DNA from 3 places in the Rahnella sp. EDr1-12 genome. Region 1 is predicted to be linked to each of the others. Evidence: predicted binding sites of a transcription regulator. Region 1 holds the regulator's gene; each other region holds the start of a gene.

Region 1 (5,884 bases):
AGCCACAATACGGCGAAGAATTTCTGGATCCCGTTCAGCACGCGCAGATGCGGCGTGTCCTGACCTTCACGGCCTGGTGCCCGACCGAACATCACCGACACCGGCAACATCTGAATGTCTAATTCCGGGTTATTGCGGTGCAGGTCCAGATAGTCATGGAACAGCTTTACGGATTCCTGCTTCGGCGTGTAATACGAGAACACGCGCGGGCCTTCCGCGATAAACACGTGGCTTGGCAGCAGCGTTCCGTCGATATCCAGCGGGATCAGGGGATCGGGCAAATTCTGGGCGAGACACTGCGCACGCAGGGTCAGCAAATCTGCTTTGGAGTTATAAGGTAATACGTACAGGATCGGGCGCGTCGGGTCTAAGTGCAACTCGGTAACCGGATCTGTAGGTATGACTTTGCTCTTTACCAGCATCGAAAGCGGTAAATTCAATAATGTGTAATAAAGTCTACGCCAACCTGACATAAAAACGTGAAGCCTCTTGTTAGCCATTTCGCCGCAAGGATACCAGAAAGCTCAAATGAGATCTGTGGTGATGAGATACCATTAAACCGCTAAAATGCATCAAACACCCGAAGGACAACCCCTCAAGGATCAGTAACAGAATGGCGAACCAAGTCACTGGATTTACCCGAATTTATAAAGCAGCCGGTTACTCATGGAAAGGGCTGAAAGCGGCATGGCAGAATGAAGCTGCCTTTCGTCAGGAAGCCAGCGCTGCTATCCCGTTAATTTTTCTCTCTTTCTGGTTCGATGTCAGCAGCATTGAACGCATCTTACTCATAGGCTCAGTGGTGCTGGTTTGCGTGGTCGAACTGCTCAACAGCGCCGTGGAATGTGCGATTGACCGCATCGGACCTGAGTTCCACGTTCTTTCTGGCCGTGCAAAAGATATTGGCTCGGCTGCCGTACTGCTCACCATCATATTGGCGATTTTTGTCTGGGTCAGCATCTTTTGGCCGCGATGGTTCTGATTTGGAATCTGTCTTCCAGTAATCGTGCTTATGCACTGTTTTTATTCAATCTTAGGTTTTCATTGCCCGTTTAGCTGTATATACTCACAGCTAGACTGTATAAACAACCAGGGGGCGGAATGAAAGCTTTAACGACCAGACAACAAGAGGTCTATGACCTGATTCGCGATCATATCTCCACCACGGGTATGCCACCAACCCGCGCGGAGATTGCCGCTCGTCTTGGGTTCCGTTCCCCGAATGCTGCGGAAGAACATCTGAAAGCGCTGGCACGTAAAGGCGTGATCGAGATTGTTTCCGGCGCGTCACGCGGTATTCGTCTGCTGATGGAAGAAGAAGAAGGTTTACCGCTGATCGGCCGCGTTGCCGCCGGTGAACCTCTGCTCGCTCAGCAACATATCGAAGGGCATTATCAGGTTGATCCGGCGATGTTTAAGCCGAGCGCCGATTTCCTGCTGCGTGTCAGCGGTATGTCGATGCGTGATATCGGTATCCTCGACGGCGATTTACTGGCTGTTCATAAAACGCAGGACGTGCGTAATGGTCAGGTTGTCGTAGCCCGTATTGATGATGAAGTCACCGTGAAACGCCTGAAAAAACAGGGCAGCGTGGTGCAGTTATTGCCGGAAAACAGCGAGTTCCAGCCTATCGTGGTGGATTTACGTGAGCAGAATTTCAGTATTGAAGGGTTGGCCGTAGGCGTTATTCGCAACGGCGACTGGATTTAACCTTCGTACTTCGGGCTATCTCTGTGTTGGCTGCCTTCGCGAACCCTGGTCACATACTTGTGTATGCCCCCGACGTTCGTTCAGTTGCCGCCTTGATGTAACTCGAATGACTGGGTCAAATTGTTGATCCAAAGGGTCATGTTTTTGATTTGCGGGTCGTGAGCCGCCTCTGACATACCGCTAAGCTTTAACGTTTCATCTCGTCGCCCCTCTCGGGGCGATGTCATTTACAGGCATATCCCGAACCTCCGGCATGAGATTCTCTATGCAACAACATTCCCTTCTTCAAAAGCTAAAACACACCTTTTTGAGCCCGACCGATAAAGCCCTCTGGATGCTCGCGCTACCGATGATTTTTTCCAATATCACCGTGCCGTTGCTGGGGTTAGTGGATACGGCAGTGATCGGTCATCTCGACAGCCCCGACTATCTTGGCGGCGTTGCGGTCGGTTCGATGATCACCACCTTCCTGTTTATGATGCTGCTCTTTCTGCGCATGAGTACCACCGGTATGACCGCTCAGGCGCTCGGAGCGCAAGACAACCTGTTGCTGGCCCGCGCGTTCGTACAACCCTTTCTTCTGGCCGTGCTCGCCGGTGTGGTGATCTTGCTTTTCCGCCACCCTCTGATGGAAGGCGCTTTTCACATCGTCGGCGGGAGCCAGTCTGTGCTTGAACAGGCGCGGCTTTTTCTGGAGATCCGCTGGTACAGCGCCCCTGCGTCTCTGGCAAATCTGGTGATTTTGGGCTGGCTGCTTGGTATCCAGTACGTGCGCGGGCCGGTAATGCTGCTGATTGCCGGTAATCTGCTGAACATCGTGTTGGATCTTTGGCTGGTGATAGGGCTTGGCTGGAATGTCCGTGGTGCCGCCACGGCCACGGCCTGCTCAGAATATTTTACGCTGTTTATCGGATTGTTTTTGGTCTGGCGCGTGATGCAGCGCCGGGGCATCAGCCCTGCGCTGTTAACCTCTGCCTGGCGCGGTGATCTGCGGCGGCTGTTAAGTCTTAACCGCGACATTATGCTGCGCTCACTGCTTCTTCAACTTTGCTTTGCCTCACTGACCATTCTGGGGGCGCGTCTGGGCAGCCATATTGTGGCGGTCAATGCCGTGTTGATGAATCTTCTGACCTTCACCGCTTTTGCGCTCGACGGTTTTGCTTACGCCATTGAAGCCCATTCAGGTGAGGCGTTTGGCGCCCGCAATCGCGAAAAATTGCTCAATGTCTGGCGTGCCGCATGCCGTCAGGCCGGGCTGGTCGCTCTGGCATTTGCACTGATATACGCGCTGACCGGTGAACAGATTATCAATGCGCTGACGTCGTTACCGGAGCTGCGCCAGCTGGCCGATCGTTATCTTGGCTGGCAGATTGTTCTGCCGCTGGTGGCGGTGTGGTGTTATCTGCTCGACGGGATGTTTATCGGCGCCACGCGCGGAAGGGATATGCGTAACAGTATGGCGGTTGCCGCGCTGGGGTACGGGCTGACGCTGTTCACTTTGCCAATATTGGGTAACCACGCGCTTTGGCTGGCGCTGACGGTGTTCCTCGGATTACGTGGTATTGCACTGGGCTGGATATGGCACCGCTACTGGCAGCGCGACAGCTGGTTTTCATCGTCAGTTCACTGAATTAGCGGGCTTTTCAAACGGTGGGTAATCGCGGGTTGCCGTTATATCGTGCTTTGGAATAATCCTAATAATGGTTTTTATCCCTCCGATGGCAGGATAAATCGAAATTCTCTACTAACCTTTAAAGTGTTAAGCCCGAGCTGCAGCGGTAATCCGCAGCTCCACAACCCTAAGGTAACAGGAGATATTTTATGAATAAGGACCAAGCCGACGGTAACTGGAAGCAGTTTAAAGGCAAAGTAAAAGAAAAATGGGGCAAGCTGACCGATGATGACCTGACTGTCGTTGAAGGTAAACGCGATCAGCTGGTAGGGAAGATTCAGGAGCGTTACGGCTATCAGAAAGATCAGGCCGAAAAAGAGCTCAAAGATTGGGAATCAAGCAACAAATATCACTGGTAAAGCGCGACTCCCCCTCGCGTGTCAGTGACGTATCCTGAGATTTAGCTGCTCCTACCCGGAACGCTTCAGGATACGGGTACACGGATGTACCCAACTGCTTCACTGTATAAACTTGTGCAAAACGTCCATTACCCGAACATTTCACCCGCTAATGACCTTCCGCTATAAACTCCGCTTTAAACCCGACCCATCAGCGTTTCTTCACCACAATTGAATGATCGTGATCGCAGTGATCGTGGCTCTCGCAGGTTTCAACGACCTTGCAGTCGCCGCACAAGCCATGCGCTTCGACCACGGAATGACGCAGTTCAAAACCCGAATCCAGTGCCAGTTTCGCTAAGCGTTCTTCGATGCCGTCAGTGGTTTTTTCTGTTACCAGCCCGCAGCGATCGCAGATAAACAGCGCAGAGGTGTGGCTCGGCTCTTCGAAATGGTGGCACAGCACATAACTGTTGGCTGACTCGACCCGATGAATAAAGCCCTGTTCCAGCAGGAAATCCAGCGCCCGGTAAACGGTGGGCGGTTTAGCCTGTGGCTCGCTGACACGCAACAGATCCAGTAAATCATAGGCGCTGATCGCACCGGGTTGTTGCGCCATCAGACGCAGTACTTCCAGCCGCTGCGGGGTAAGGCGAACATTGCGCTGCTGGCAAAGTTCTTCAGCTTGTGAAAGTAATTTTTCCGGATTATTCAGGGTCATAGCAACGTTCTCTGAGCGCAGATGGGGGTCGATAAGCCACATCATGCGGCCATCTTTGATTTTATCATGCTTCGGCCAAATCGACGAATTATGCGCCGTTCAGCCCGCCATCGCGTCCAGTGCCTTTTCCACATACAGATAGCCAATGCCCATAATTTGCTGCTCCCGGCTCAGCGTGCCCGGTGCAATATGCGTCGCCTGAGTTTTGACATGATCGGTACGGTCAAAAGGATTGAGGCCGCTTTGTGCGCAGACGGTTTTCAGCCAGGCATCGCCAAAACCGCAACTGCGACCATAAAGATAAATGTGATTGATATTCAGAATGTTGAGGAAGTTATACAGGCTCAATCCCAGTGCGCGGGCGCCTTCCATCACCTGTTCGCAAATGGCGCTTTCGCCCTGATGATAGCGGTCGATCAGTTCCTGCGTTGAGGGCGTGCGGGTGAAAGAGTCCGCAGGCTCGAGCAGACGTGCTTTTTTCTTTAATGCCGACAATGACGCCAGTGTTTCGAGGCAACCATACCGCCCGCAGGCGCAACGGTCGCCGTGAGGATCAACGATGGTATGCCCAATCTGTCCGCTGCCAAACAGATTGCCGCGATAGATTTTGTCGTTGATTACGAAAGAGGAACCAATGCCGTAATCGACATTGATCACGCAAAAATCCTGATGATTATTAGTATTTTGCCATTTCTCCGCCAGCGCCAGCATGATGCAATCGTTATCCATCAGGATGTCGGTTTGCAGCTTTTCTTCCAGCAGATATTTAATCTCAATTTCACCGGTCCAGGGCGCCTGCGGCATCCGCTGTGACACGCCGGTGGTCGGATTGACCTGACCGTGGATCGCCAGCGCCAGCCGGATTTTCAGGCCGGGATAGTTTTTCCGGTACTGATGAAAGCAGGCTTCGATTTGCGCCAGCAGCGCATCCGGCGTTTTGACTGAAATTTCCGTCATCTGATATCCACTCAGCGGCAAAACCAGCCTGCTGACCAGAATACTTTCGATGCGGTAAGGCGTGATATTCAGGCACAGCACGGCGCTGCCGTCAGTGGCTATCTGATAACTGCCGCCACCCAGCCCGCGCGTGTGTAAATTCACCGGACTGTGGATGATCAATCCGTCACGTTGCAGATCGTCGAGGATCTTGCTGACCGCCGGGATCGACAGACGGGAAAGCCTGGCCAGCGTGGATTTACTGGCATTTTTCTCACGGTAAAGCAGCGTCATCAGCACCTGTTTATTGAACTGGCGCAGCCGCAGATTATTCAACCCGACCTCGGACATTTACTTAACCCCGTTTACTGAATTGCGTGACCGTAGCAAATTCCCCGCCCCGGTACGCTGCGTAGAATCCCGGAATTGATATTTCAGACTGGCGTACTGAGGGGAAATCATGAGCACAGCAGTAAAAGTCTGGCAGGAAGCGGTCGAACTCCCGAC
Region 2 (5,884 bases), 1.1 Mb from region 1:
AGGAGCGCGCAACAGTGACGCGCTGGCGCTGCAGGCGTTCAGCACTGTGGGTTTACGTTATGACGAAGTGAATCCGTGCACCTTTATCGAACCGACCTCGCCGCACATCGTCAGCGAAATTGAAAAGCGTCCGATCGATCCGGCGGTGTTATCGCAAGGGTTGCGTCACCTCGAACCGCTGGCTGACTGGGTGGTAGTGGAAGGCGCAGGCGGCTGGTTTACGCCGCTCACCGCCAGTTATACCTTTGCCGACTGGGTGAAGGCTGAACAGTTACCGGTTGTGCTGGTGGTCGGTATGCGCCTGGGGTGTATCAACCATGCCGTGCTGACCGCGCAGGCCATCGCACACAGCGGTTTACAGCTTGCGGGATGGATAGCCAACGATATACAGGAAACGGGGAAGCATCATCAGGCATATATCGATACGCTCACGCGTATGCTGCCTGCGCCACTGCTGGGCGAGATCCCGTACCTGTTAACCGGGCCTGACGGTAATCTGGGGCAATATCTCGATCTGACCCGCCTCGGCCACACTGAGCGTTAAAACCGGCAGTCAGAAGGTCAGATAGTCTTTGACCAGCGTATCGTCGAGCTGTGCCAGCGTGCCCTGCGCGACGTTACGCCCGCCATCAACCAGACAGAACCGGTCAGCGACGGTGCGGATAAAGGGCAGCTTATGGCCCACCAGCAGCAGCGTCAGGCCGAGATCACGGTTAAGACGGTGAATGATATTCCCCATATTCGCTGCCATCGCCGCGCTGGTGTGCTCGGTCGGTTCGTCGAGGATCAGCAGTTCCGGCTGCTGAACCAGCGCGCGGCTGATCGCCAGTTGCTGTTGCTGGCTCTCATCCAGCTCTCCCGCCTTGCGTGCTCCCATCTCCTTAAGTACCGGAAACAGGTCGTACACCTGCTCAGGCACGCGACGCGTCTTATTCCGGCTGGACATCATGGCAATTTGCAGATTTTCATCGACGCTCATCTGCGAAAAAATCTGCCGCCCCTGCGGCACGTAGCCAATGCCCATCTGCGCCCGGCTTTCTACCGGCAAATTCAGCAAACTTTGCGGTTCTTCATTGGCTGATTGCCAGAAAATCGCGCCGCTTTTCACCGGCAGATGCCCCATGATGCAGTTAATCAGCGTGGTTTTCCCCACGCCGTTTCTGCCGATAAGCCCGGTACATTGCCCGCGATAAAGCTCGAGATTGATATCCCAGAGAATGTGTTTTTGACCGTAATACTGATTAACTGATTTTACACTTAACATCAGACCTCCCTCGCTCACGGAGCTTTCCGCTGAACATCACTTTGACGGCCACTGTCATTTTTCTGACATTTTTATTCCACTGTTTGCACCTTACGCAGCGGAATGCTTCATAAAATCTCTCACAGCAGGGAATTTGCAACTCTCAGGCCAAGTTTCTTGTGGTGACAATAAAAAGAGAAGTTACCGGGCTGTTAACGCGGCAGCGGGCAGGGATTTCGGATTATTCATAAGCGTTGCTCAGGTTTTGATGTGGTTCACAGTGCATATGGAGAATAGCGCTGCACTTTGCCAGTGCCGGGTTCACTGATTTTGGTGCAAGAGGGCGGGGCATATTTTGTTCAGCCGTCCTTCAGAGTTGGGGTTTTGGTTTTTGCAAGAAACTTACGCCCTGAAATTCAGTCAAAATAGGCATAAATAAGGTGATAAAAAAGATAAAAAATAACTAAAAAAGACCACTCAGGGGTCCCGGATGCCTAAATGAGGTTTTTTACTAACTCCCGCTGTATGCGGCGCGCTGTGACTTATCCACTATTCCTGTGGATAACCTTGTGCATGAGAGTGAGAAAAGATGCTACAGGCGAGACGGGACGCGGGTTGCGCTCGGTTTGCCCGTATTCGCAGCTTTTTCATGAAGTGATTTATTATCAACAGGTTAGTTAAAAGCAATACGGTCACAATTCTGTCGTCTTTACTGTGTCAGTTTTCGTCAACCTGTTGTCAGTAAGTTATCAGATGATAAATTTTGAGGATAAATGTCATCTGATGGTGAAAAGAGGGGATTGTCATCACCTAAAAAAGTGCAGGTAAGGCAACCGGTTAAGCCTTGTGTGAAGAATAGTCATTGGAGGCTGGTTTTATATACAGTATTATAGCGGCGGTAAAAATCAAGAGTGGCAAAAAGCGCGGAGTCTTCCATACTCATTCACCGCCCACGGTCTTGTTCTTTTAGAATGGTCTTGTGCGTTTTCTTCTTCAGTCAGGTAGCCCGTCATGAGTAAAGTGTTCAAACTGCATTCCGAATTTAAACCATCAGGCGATCAGCCCGACGCGATACGTCGTCTCGAAGAGGGGCTGGAGAACGGCCTGGCCCATCAGACGCTGCTCGGTGTAACCGGCTCCGGCAAAACCTTTACCGTGGCGAATGTGATCGCCGATCTGAACCGCCCGACGATGGTGCTGGCGCCCAACAAAACGCTGGCCGCACAGCTCTACGGCGAAATGAAAGAGTTCTTCCCGGACAACGCCGTCGAATATTTTGTCTCTTACTACGATTACTATCAGCCCGAGGCGTATGTCCCGAGCTCTGACACTTTTATCGAAAAAGATGCCTCGGTAAACGAACACATTGAGCAGATGCGTCTTTCGGCCACGAAAGCACTGCTGGAGCGTCGCGACGTGATCGTGGTGGCGTCAGTGTCGGCGATTTATGGTCTGGGCGATCCGGATCTGTATCTCAAAATGATGCTGCATCTGACCAAGGGCATGATTATCGATCAGCGCTCTATCCTGCGCCGTCTGGCCGAACTGCAATACGCCCGCAACGACCAGGCGTTTCAGCGCAGTACCTTCCGCGTGCGCGGCGAAGTGATTGACGTCTTCCCGGCGGAGTCAGACGATCTGGCGGTGCGCATTGAGCTGTTTGATCAGGAAGTTGAGCGGCTGTCGCTGTTTGATCCCCTGACCGGTCAGGTTCAGCATGAAGTGCCGCGTTTCACCATCTACCCTAAAACGCACTACGTGACGCCACGCGAGCGTATTGTGCAGGCGATGGAAGACATCAAAATCGAACTGGCCGACCGGCGCAAAGTGCTGCTGGACAACAACAAGCTGCTGGAAGAGCAACGTATCAGCCAGCGCACGCAGTTTGATCTCGAAATGATGAATGAACTGGGCTATTGCTCCGGTATCGAAAACTACTCGCGCTATCTTTCTGGCCGCGGGCCGGGCGAGCCGCCACCGACGCTGTTTGACTATCTGCCCGCCGATGGCCTGCTGATTGTCGATGAATCCCACGTCACCATTCCGCAAATCGGCGGCATGTACAAAGGCGACCGTTCGCGTAAAGAAACCCTGGTGGAATACGGATTCCGTCTGCCGTCCGCGCTGGATAACCGCCCGATGCGCTTTGAGGAATTCGAAGCCGCCGCCCCGCAAAGTATCTACGTCTCGGCGACGCCGGGCACCTATGAGATGGAAAAATCCGGTGGCGATGTGGTGGAACAGGTGGTGCGTCCGACCGGTCTGCTCGACCCGCTGATTGAAGTGCGCCCGGTAACGACTCAGGTTGATGACCTGCTGTCTGAAATTCGCAAACGTGTTGCCATCAATGAGCGTGTGCTGGTCACTACGCTGACCAAACGTATGGCGGAGGATTTGACCGAGTATCTGGAAGAACACGGCGAGAAGGTGCGTTACCTGCACTCTGACATCGATACCGTGGAGCGCGTGGAGATCATCCGTGACCTGCGTCTGGGCGAATTTGACGTGCTGGTCGGCATCAACTTACTGCGTGAAGGGCTGGATATGCCGGAAGTGTCGCTGGTGGCGATACTCGATGCGGACAAAGAAGGCTTCCTGCGTTCGGAACGATCGCTTATCCAGACCATTGGTCGCGCGGCGCGTAACCTTAACGGTAAAGCCATTTTGTACGGCGACCGCATTACCAAATCGATGGCAAAAGCTATCGAAGAAACAGAGCGACGCCGCGCCAAACAGGAGCAGTACAACCTGGAAAACGGCATCACGCCGATGGGCCTGAACAAAAAGATTTCCGACATTCTGCAACTCGGTCAGCCAAAGACCAAAAAGAACAAAGACAAGCGGGATGCCGAAGCGGCGCAAACCTTCAAGTCACTTACGCCAAAAGCGCTGGAGCAGCGCATCAAAGAGCTGGAAAGCAAGATGTATGCGCATGCCCAAAATCTGGAGTTCGAAGAGGCAGCCAATACGCGCGACGAACTGCATGCCCTGCGCGAACAGTTTATCGCCGTTTCGTAAACTCCGCCGCGCGCAGTGCCGGCAACGAACAAAAGTGCTAGACTGCGCGCCCTGAATTTTGTTGAGTGAGCTTGCTGATGACTGATACACCACAAAACCCCGGTGCGGCGAAAGATCCGCTGCACGGCGTCACGCTGGAAAAACTGCTGACAACGCTGGTGGATAACTTCGGCTGGCCGGCGCTGGCTTCGCAGGTGAATATCAACTGCTTTAAAAGCGACCCAAGTGTGAAATCCAGCCTGAAATTCCTGCGTCGTACCCCCTGGGCGCGCAAGGAAGTCGAAACGCTGTATCTGGATTTTATCGAAGGCCACTTGCGTCCTGACATGACCCGCAGCAAACGCCGCACACCACTGTCTGCGCAGGCGCCGCAAAAACCTAAAGTCAGCACCGCCAGCCCCGCGGCTGACAGCCCGTGGAATAACCATCCGCTGGTGAAAAAGTAATTCAGGTTTTTCTTTTGAGGGGAAAAGATTGTGGCAGAGCAAAATGTACTGATTGTCGTGGACATGCAAAATGGCGTTTTTGCCTCTGAACGGAGGGATCGTGCCGGACGTGTTGAGCAGATTAACCGTCTGATTGACCAGGCCGGTCGCGTTATCTTTATCCAGCACGCTGAAGGCGACATGAGCGAGGGCAGTGCGCTGTGGGATCTGCTGCCGGAACTGCATCGCCCGGATGACGCGATTTCCGTAACCAAGACGGCCTGCGACTCGTTTTACCGCACCGGGCTGGAGGCGGTTCTCAAAGACCTGCAGGCCACGCGCTTTACGGTGTGCGGTTGCGCGACCGATTATTGCGTTGATACCACCATCAAAGTCGCGGCCAGCAAAGGCTATGCGGTTACCGTCGCTTCGGATGCCCACACTACCGGCGACCGGACGCACGTGACGGCGAAGCAACTGATCGCCCAGCACAATGAGGTGTGGCAAGAACTGTCGGTACCGGGCAATCCGGTGACGGTGAAAACCACGGCGCAGATCATCGCAGACTGGCAGTAACGCATTCCCCCGATTCTGATATGACAAAGGCCGCATTGCGCGGCCTTTGTGTTTTTGATGGGGCTGGGTTTTATTGCATCTTTTGCAGCGCTTCTTCCAGCGCCATTCGCAGCATTTCGCGATCATGGCGATACGGAATATCGCTGGCTTCCAGCGGGCTTTGAATAACCAGATGCTCAGTGGCGCAGTGGCCTATCTGCACTTTGGGTCCGACAATCGCGGCATCGGCGCGGCGGCCAATACGTTTCTCAATCATCTCCAGTTTATCGTCAAGCGTCAGGGATGCGGCGGCGACGCTCAGTTCTTTGCCCAGATTACCGATATACACAATGTGCGCGCGGCTGCGCCGCAGGGCCGAGGTGAGATCGTTCATCAGTAACAGCGGCATCAGGCTGGTGTAAAAACTGCCCGGCCCGATCAGGATCAAATTGGCTTCGGCAATCGCAAGTAATGCTTCACGCGTGGCCGGAACCTGCGGTTCAAGGCGCAGTTCGCGCGGTGTCTGCTGAAGTTTATCAACATTCACCTCGCCATGAACCGTTTCACCGTCGGCGTCGATGGCCGTCAGATCCACCGGATGCTCTGACATCGGGATCAGCTCCGCATCAACTTTGAGCAGGCT
Region 3 (5,884 bases), on a different contig from region 1:
CGTATTGCGGATCTTTATCGCGTAAGTTTTTTGCCTCGTGGGCATATTTCTCGGCAGAGTAGTTGCCCGTTTTCCGGTTAGTGCCAATCACCAGATGAGAAAGCTCGTGCGCCAAGGCAATAATCTGCACGCCGTTGTTATTCCGGTTTTTCATCAGATATTTCACCCGGTCATTGGTCTGTGCGGTACAGAATTTCCTGGTTAAATAAATGGCGGGAACACGTAAAGGATCATCGAGACGCCGGGAATAAGTATACGCAATCGCGGTGGGAATATTGGCAAGGGGATCAAAAGCAATCGTTAATGGCTTGGTTGAATTAACGAAGTTTTGTAATAACGTCAGCCTGGCCAGAAGTTCCGGTGACGACTCCATGTGCTTTCCAAACCAGCTTTGCCGCGCCCAGCGCGCTCTGGCGGTATCCTGAGTGCAATATTGCAGGCCTGCCACCACCGCATTCCATGCCTGCATAATCACTTCCCGCGGGGCGATATGTTCAATGACATCGTGGGTAATATGAGGAGTCATAAAAACCTTAATTATGTGAAGCGATCCCGCCTCGTTATCTGAATGGACGAGTAGCATACCTTTTTATTCAGGCCGTTTTTAGCCGGGCGTCGTTAATTCGTTATTCCGGAGGGTGTTATTTCGGAATGATATTTTTCAGGTTGGCGGAAACAATCCAATAAATATTTATGCCATCAATTATTTTTAATTCATATATTCTAATTTCGAATGTATTTTTTCATTATTACGGGCGCGGCATCACGGCAATGCTTTTTCGCGCTCACCCGGGCTCTCCGGGTAAGCCCACGAAAATCCTCATAAAAAACAAGCATAACATCGCCCTGCGGGGGTAAACTGTCTGCGTTCATGAACTGACTTCATGAGTGCCACTTTCTGCCGCCATGCTTTTTAAGGAATACGCCATGCTAAAAGAAAACTTCAATGAGCTTCAGGTCTTTCTGGTTGTTGCCAGAGAGAGAAGTTTTACCAAAGCAGCGGGTAAACTGGGCGTCTCGCAGTCAGCGTTAAGCCATGCGATTAAAGGGCTGGAAGAGCGGTTAAACCTTCGTCTTCTCACCCGTACCACCCGCAGCGTCGCCCCGACGGAAGCGGGGGAGAGCATTATTGCCTGTCTCGAGCCACGCCTTGCCGATCTTGAGCAGGAACTTGACACCCTTCTTCAGAGCAACCGCGCCCCGTCCGGTAATATCAGGATTTCTGCGGGTGAACATGCCGCCCAAACTCTGCTGTGGCCAAAGCTAAAACCGTTTTTGTGGGAATACCCGGAAATTAATGTCGAACTGGTGGTTGATAACGGCTTCGTGAATATCGTCGATGGCCGGTTCGATGCCGGGGTTCGTCTGGGCGAGAGTGTGGATAAGGACATGGTGGCGGTCAAAATGGGGGGAGACATGCGCATGGTGGTGGTCGGCGCACCGTCGTATTTCAGCGATTACGGCACCCCGCGTACGCCGCATGAATTGCAGGATCACCGGTGTATTAACATGCGGCTGCCTACTGCCGGAGGCATATATCACTGGGAGTTTGAAAAAGAGGGCAAGCCGTTGCGCGTGAGGGTCGAAGGGCAGCTGATTTTCAATCATCTGGCTGAAAGAATTGATGCCGTGTTGTCCGGATTTGGTATTGCCTGTGTGCCGGAAGATTTGGTGGCAGAGGCGGTTAAATCGGGAGCCCTGATCCAGATCCTCGACGAATGGTGCCCGTCATTTCCGGGCTATTACCTGTATTACCCCAGCCGCAAGCAGCATCCACCGGCTTTCGCCCTGATGATTGATGCGCTGCGTTACAAAGAATGAATGACCGGCGGAATCTGCGAGAAACCGCCGGTCAGAGGCTTAACGCCCGACCCGCGCCTGCAATGCCGCCGGATAGCGCTCGCCGGTAATGTTGACTGAGTCCAGAGCCTGCGAGATTTTTTGCAAATCATCCGGTGAGAGCATCACGTCGGCTGCGGCCATGTTCTCTTCCAGACGATGCAGCTTAGTGGTGCCGGGGATAGGAACAATCCACGGTTTTTGCGCCAGTAACCAGGCCAGCGCAATTTGCGCGGAGGTAACCTGTTTTTCTGCCGCCAGTCCGGACAGCAAGACCGTCAGGTGTTCATTGGCCTCAAGCGCTTCAGCGGCAAAACGTGGCACTATGCTGCGGAAATCATCCTCGCCAAAGGTGGTACCCGTTTTGATGGCCCCGGTCAAAAAGCCTTTCCCTAACGGACTGAACGGCACGAAGCCAATCCCCAGTTCTTCAAGCGTCGGTAAAATCTCTTGCTCAGGCTGACGCCACCACATGGAGTATTCACTTTGCAGTGCCGTTACCGGCTGAACCGCATGAGCCCGGCGAATGGTTTCAACACCCGCTTCGGACAACCCGAAATGCTTCACTTTCCCTTCGGCAATCAGGTCTTTTACCGCCCCAGCCACCTCTTCAATCGGTACGTCAGGATCGACACGGTGCTGATAAAGCAGATCGATAACATCCGTTTTCAACCGACGCAGTGAACCTTCAACCGCCTGACGAATATGCTCCGGGCGGCTGTTTAAGTTCTGCTGTTTATTATCGTCGCCAAAGGTGAAGCCAAACTTGGTTGCAATAACGACCCGGTCGCGAAACGGTTTTAAGGCTTCCCCGACGACATCTTCATTCAGATAAGGGCCATACACTTCGGCGGTATCAAAAAATGTCACGCCGCGCTCAACGGCGGCACGGATTAACGCGACAGCCTCGCGGGTATCCGTCGCCGGGCCGTAGCCGTGGCTCAACCCCATACACCCCAGGCCGAGCGCTGAGACTTCAAGCCCTGAATTACCGAGATAGCGTTTTTGCATTGTTCAGTTCCTCACGATTTAGGTGAATCACAGGCGATGACATATCGCGGTGATGAATGAAGAGTAGCGGCAATCCATTAATAAATAATGGCGTGTAAACGGATAGACTCTATGAACTGAGTTCATGAATAGGGCGTTCACCTGACAATAACGTCATGCCGGGCACGCATGGCTGAGACTGCATGGCGTCTGCCTGAGCAGGGTGCGGAAAGCGTTATTATGCGAAAAAGGCGCTGATTATCTTTTTAGTGAGATCAAGCTGATAGTCCTGCGAACGAGAGGAGCGGGGGTTTATCCACGCCAGGAGCATTGATCTGAAAATCTCATCAACTATACTGTATATAAACACAGTAATTGATGTGAGAACCCCTTATGATGCTTTACAAGATCGCCGCGCGGCAGCAAAAAACGAATATTCCTTTGTATTTAAACAATATTTCAGCAGGTTTCCCCAGCCCGGCTGCCGACTATGTGGAGAAAGGGATCGATCTGGTGGCACATCTGATCGCCCATCCTTCCTCTACGTATGTGCTTAAGGTGTCCGGGGATTCTATGCGGGACGCGGCGATTATCGATGGTTCCATGCTGCTGGTCGATTTCAGCCTCAAGCCTGCCCACAATGACATTGTTGTGGCCAGCCTCGATGGGGAATTCACCGTCAAAAGGCTGATGCTTCACCCTTTTCCTCATCTGCGCGCTGAAAATCCGGCTTATGCGCCGATCCCTCTGAATGAGGACCGAGAAGTCGAGATCGTCGGCGTGGTGACAACCGTTATCAGCATGATGCATCGCAATGTACGCACTCGCTGATGTGAACTCGTTTTACGCGAGCTGCGAAGTGGCCTGGCGGCCCGATCTGCAAGGCAGACCCGTCGTGGTGCTTTCCAACAATGACGGCTGCGTGATCGCACTGTCAGCGGAAGCGAAAGCGCTCAACATAAAAATGGGCGCGCCATACTTCAAACAAAAAGCCATTTTTCAGCAACATAACGTGGTGGTGTTCAGCAGTAACTATGAGCTTTACGGAGATATGAGCCAGCGCGTGATGGATACGCTCGAGCAGATCTGTCCACAGATTGAAATTTATAGCATTGATGAAGCCTTTCTCGATCTTCGCGAGTTACCTCACAACACGGATTTGCACGCATTTGGCAAAAAGATACGGCAGACCGTGGGGCAGCATACCCGCCTGAAGATCGGCGTCGGCATCGCGCCGACCAAAACGCTGGCAAAACTCGCCAATTATGCTGCCAAAAAGTGGACTCAGTCCGAGGGCGTGATTGATCTGTCTGATCCCGCACGCCAGCGTAAACTGATGGCGCTTCTGCCCGTTGACGAGGTGTGGGGCATCGGGCGAAGGACATCAAAAAAACTGCATGATGCCGGTATCGATAAAGCCCTCAAACTGGCCGAATGCGACCTGGGATACATCAGGAAAAACTTTAGCGTGGTGATGGAAAGGACCGTGCGTGAACTGCGCGGAGAACCCTGTCTCGGATTTGAAGAATTTGCACCGGCTAAACAGCAAATTGTGTGTTCGCGCTCTTTCGGCACACGGGTCAGCGCCTATCAGGAGATGCGCGAAGCCATCTGTTTTCACGCCAGCCGCGCGGCTGAAAAACTGCGTGGCGAGCATCAGTTTTGCCGGCAAATCTGCGTATTTATTAAAACCAGCCCTTTCGACAACGGCGGCATTTATTACGGCAACCTCGCCAATACCCGGCTGATGACGCCGACGCAGGATACCCGCGACATTATCTCAGCGGCGTTACGTTGCCTGGATAACGTCTGGAAAGAGGGCTACCGCTACCAAAAAGCGGGCGTGATGCTGGGTGACTTTTTCAGCCAGGGTGTGGCCCAGCTGCATTTGTTCGATGAGTCTCCGCCCCGGCCCAACAGCGATGCACTGATGACACTTTTTGATGACATCAATAAGAAAAGCAAAGGCACGCTGTGGTTTGCCGGGCAGGGCACCGACCGGCGCTGGCAGATGAAGCGCGACATGCTTTCACCGGCCTGGACCACCCGCTGGAGCGACGTGCCGACCGTGCGTGCGTGATGCGGATGCAGCGGCCAGACGGGAAGCCTGGCCGCGGAGAAAAGTCCCGTTACGCCAGTTTCTAAAACTTCTCAATAACCTCAGCTTAACTGGATAAAAAAACACGTCAGGTTCCACTGTCTGCATGAGGGTATTTGCAGATTTACTGCATCAGTGACAGGTCGAATTGCTTAAAAGTATCTCTTACTCTTTTGAATTACTTGATATTTAGCACAGCTTAATCGCATGTAAGTATTTGTGCTTTGCTCATTTCAGGCACGCGTTGTTACTATGCACTCCGTTAAGCAAACGCTCTAAAACAAAGTTAAAACCCAGCGAGCAGACTCTGCTACGCTTCACAATGAAATTCTTTGGTTTTGGACGTTTTTTTAACTACATCGAACAGGGGTTTGAGACGGCATATGGTGAATAAAGAATTTATTTCTAATATCCAAAAAATGCATGGTTTTGATTTAAATCTCCTGTTGGTTTTTGAAGTCGTGTTTACCTACAAAAGCGTCACGAAAGCCGCACAAGTTCTTAATGTGAGTCCTTCCGCGATCAGTCAGTCGCTGACCAGACTCCGCGATTTCTTCTCTGACGCATTGTTTATCCGTAGCGGAAACGGGTTAGATGCGACAAAAACCGCAAAAGACTTGCATGTGCATTTGAACACGAACTTCAACCTTCAGCAGTTATTGGGAAGTTTGAACGATTTTTCCAACGTCATGGCAAAGAAAAAAATCGTTATTCATGCCACTCCTTATGTTGCATTGAGATTATTGCCTGCCATTTATACCGCAGTGGATAATGCAGGGCTGAATTGTGAAATTGTTCATATCAGTGCGGATTTAACCGAGAACAGCGCTGAAGATATTTTGACATACAGAAAGGCGGATATTGTATTTGATATAAAACAAAATTATTCGTTCGCTACGATTTCAAAACATCTTTTGTCTGAAAAGGCTGTGCCTATTTGTAGAAAGAATCACCCGA

What was found. The regulator LexA, encoded in region 1, represses DNA repair genes until DNA is damaged. The targets are predictions, from matches to a motif close to TNCTGTATGTACATACAGNA.
Region 2: a site for LexA is predicted at 2,111-2,130, ahead of uvrB (excinuclease ABC subunit UvrB). Genes of this name have one in related genera too.
Region 3: a site for LexA is predicted at 3,184-3,203, ahead of umuD (translesion error-prone DNA polymerase V autoproteolytic subunit). Genes of this name have one in related genera too.

The regions. Positions count from the first base shown of each region.
Region 1 is NZ_JBLZNY010000001.1:2,027,470-2,033,353, reverse strand. It holds gene plsB (glycerol-3-phosphate 1-O-acyltransferase PlsB) at 1-473, opposite strand, end outside; gene ACO0U8_RS09340 (diacylglycerol kinase) at 614-982, shown strand; gene lexA (transcriptional repressor LexA) at 1,102-1,710, shown strand; gene dinF (MATE family efflux transporter DinF) at 1,976-3,340, shown strand; gene ACO0U8_RS09325 (CsbD family protein) at 3,532-3,741, shown strand; gene zur (zinc uptake transcriptional repressor Zur) at 3,932-4,441, opposite strand; gene ACO0U8_RS09315 (ROK family transcriptional regulator) at 4,541-5,728, opposite strand; gene ACO0U8_RS09310 (DUF5107 domain-containing protein) at 5,838-5,884, shown strand, end outside.
Region 2 is NZ_JBLZNY010000001.1:969,158-975,041, reverse strand. It holds gene bioD (dethiobiotin synthase) at 1-544, shown strand, start outside; gene ACO0U8_RS04585 (ABC transporter ATP-binding protein) at 554-1,264, opposite strand; gene uvrB (excinuclease ABC subunit UvrB) at 2,255-4,261, shown strand; gene ACO0U8_RS04575 (VF530 family DNA-binding protein) at 4,339-4,707, shown strand; gene ACO0U8_RS04570 (isochorismatase family protein) at 4,738-5,262, shown strand; gene ACO0U8_RS04565 (gluconeogenesis factor YvcK family protein) at 5,333-5,884, opposite strand, start outside.
Region 3 is NZ_JBLZNY010000003.1:214,814-220,697, reverse strand. It holds gene ACO0U8_RS14880 (M35 family metallo-endopeptidase) at 1-583, opposite strand, end outside; gene ACO0U8_RS14875 (LysR family transcriptional regulator) at 928-1,821, shown strand; gene ACO0U8_RS14870 (aldo/keto reductase) at 1,861-2,850, opposite strand; gene umuD (translesion error-prone DNA polymerase V autoproteolytic subunit) at 3,223-3,660, shown strand; gene umuC (translesion error-prone DNA polymerase V subunit UmuC) at 3,644-4,909, shown strand; gene ACO0U8_RS14855 (LysR family transcriptional regulator) at 5,311-5,884, shown strand, end outside.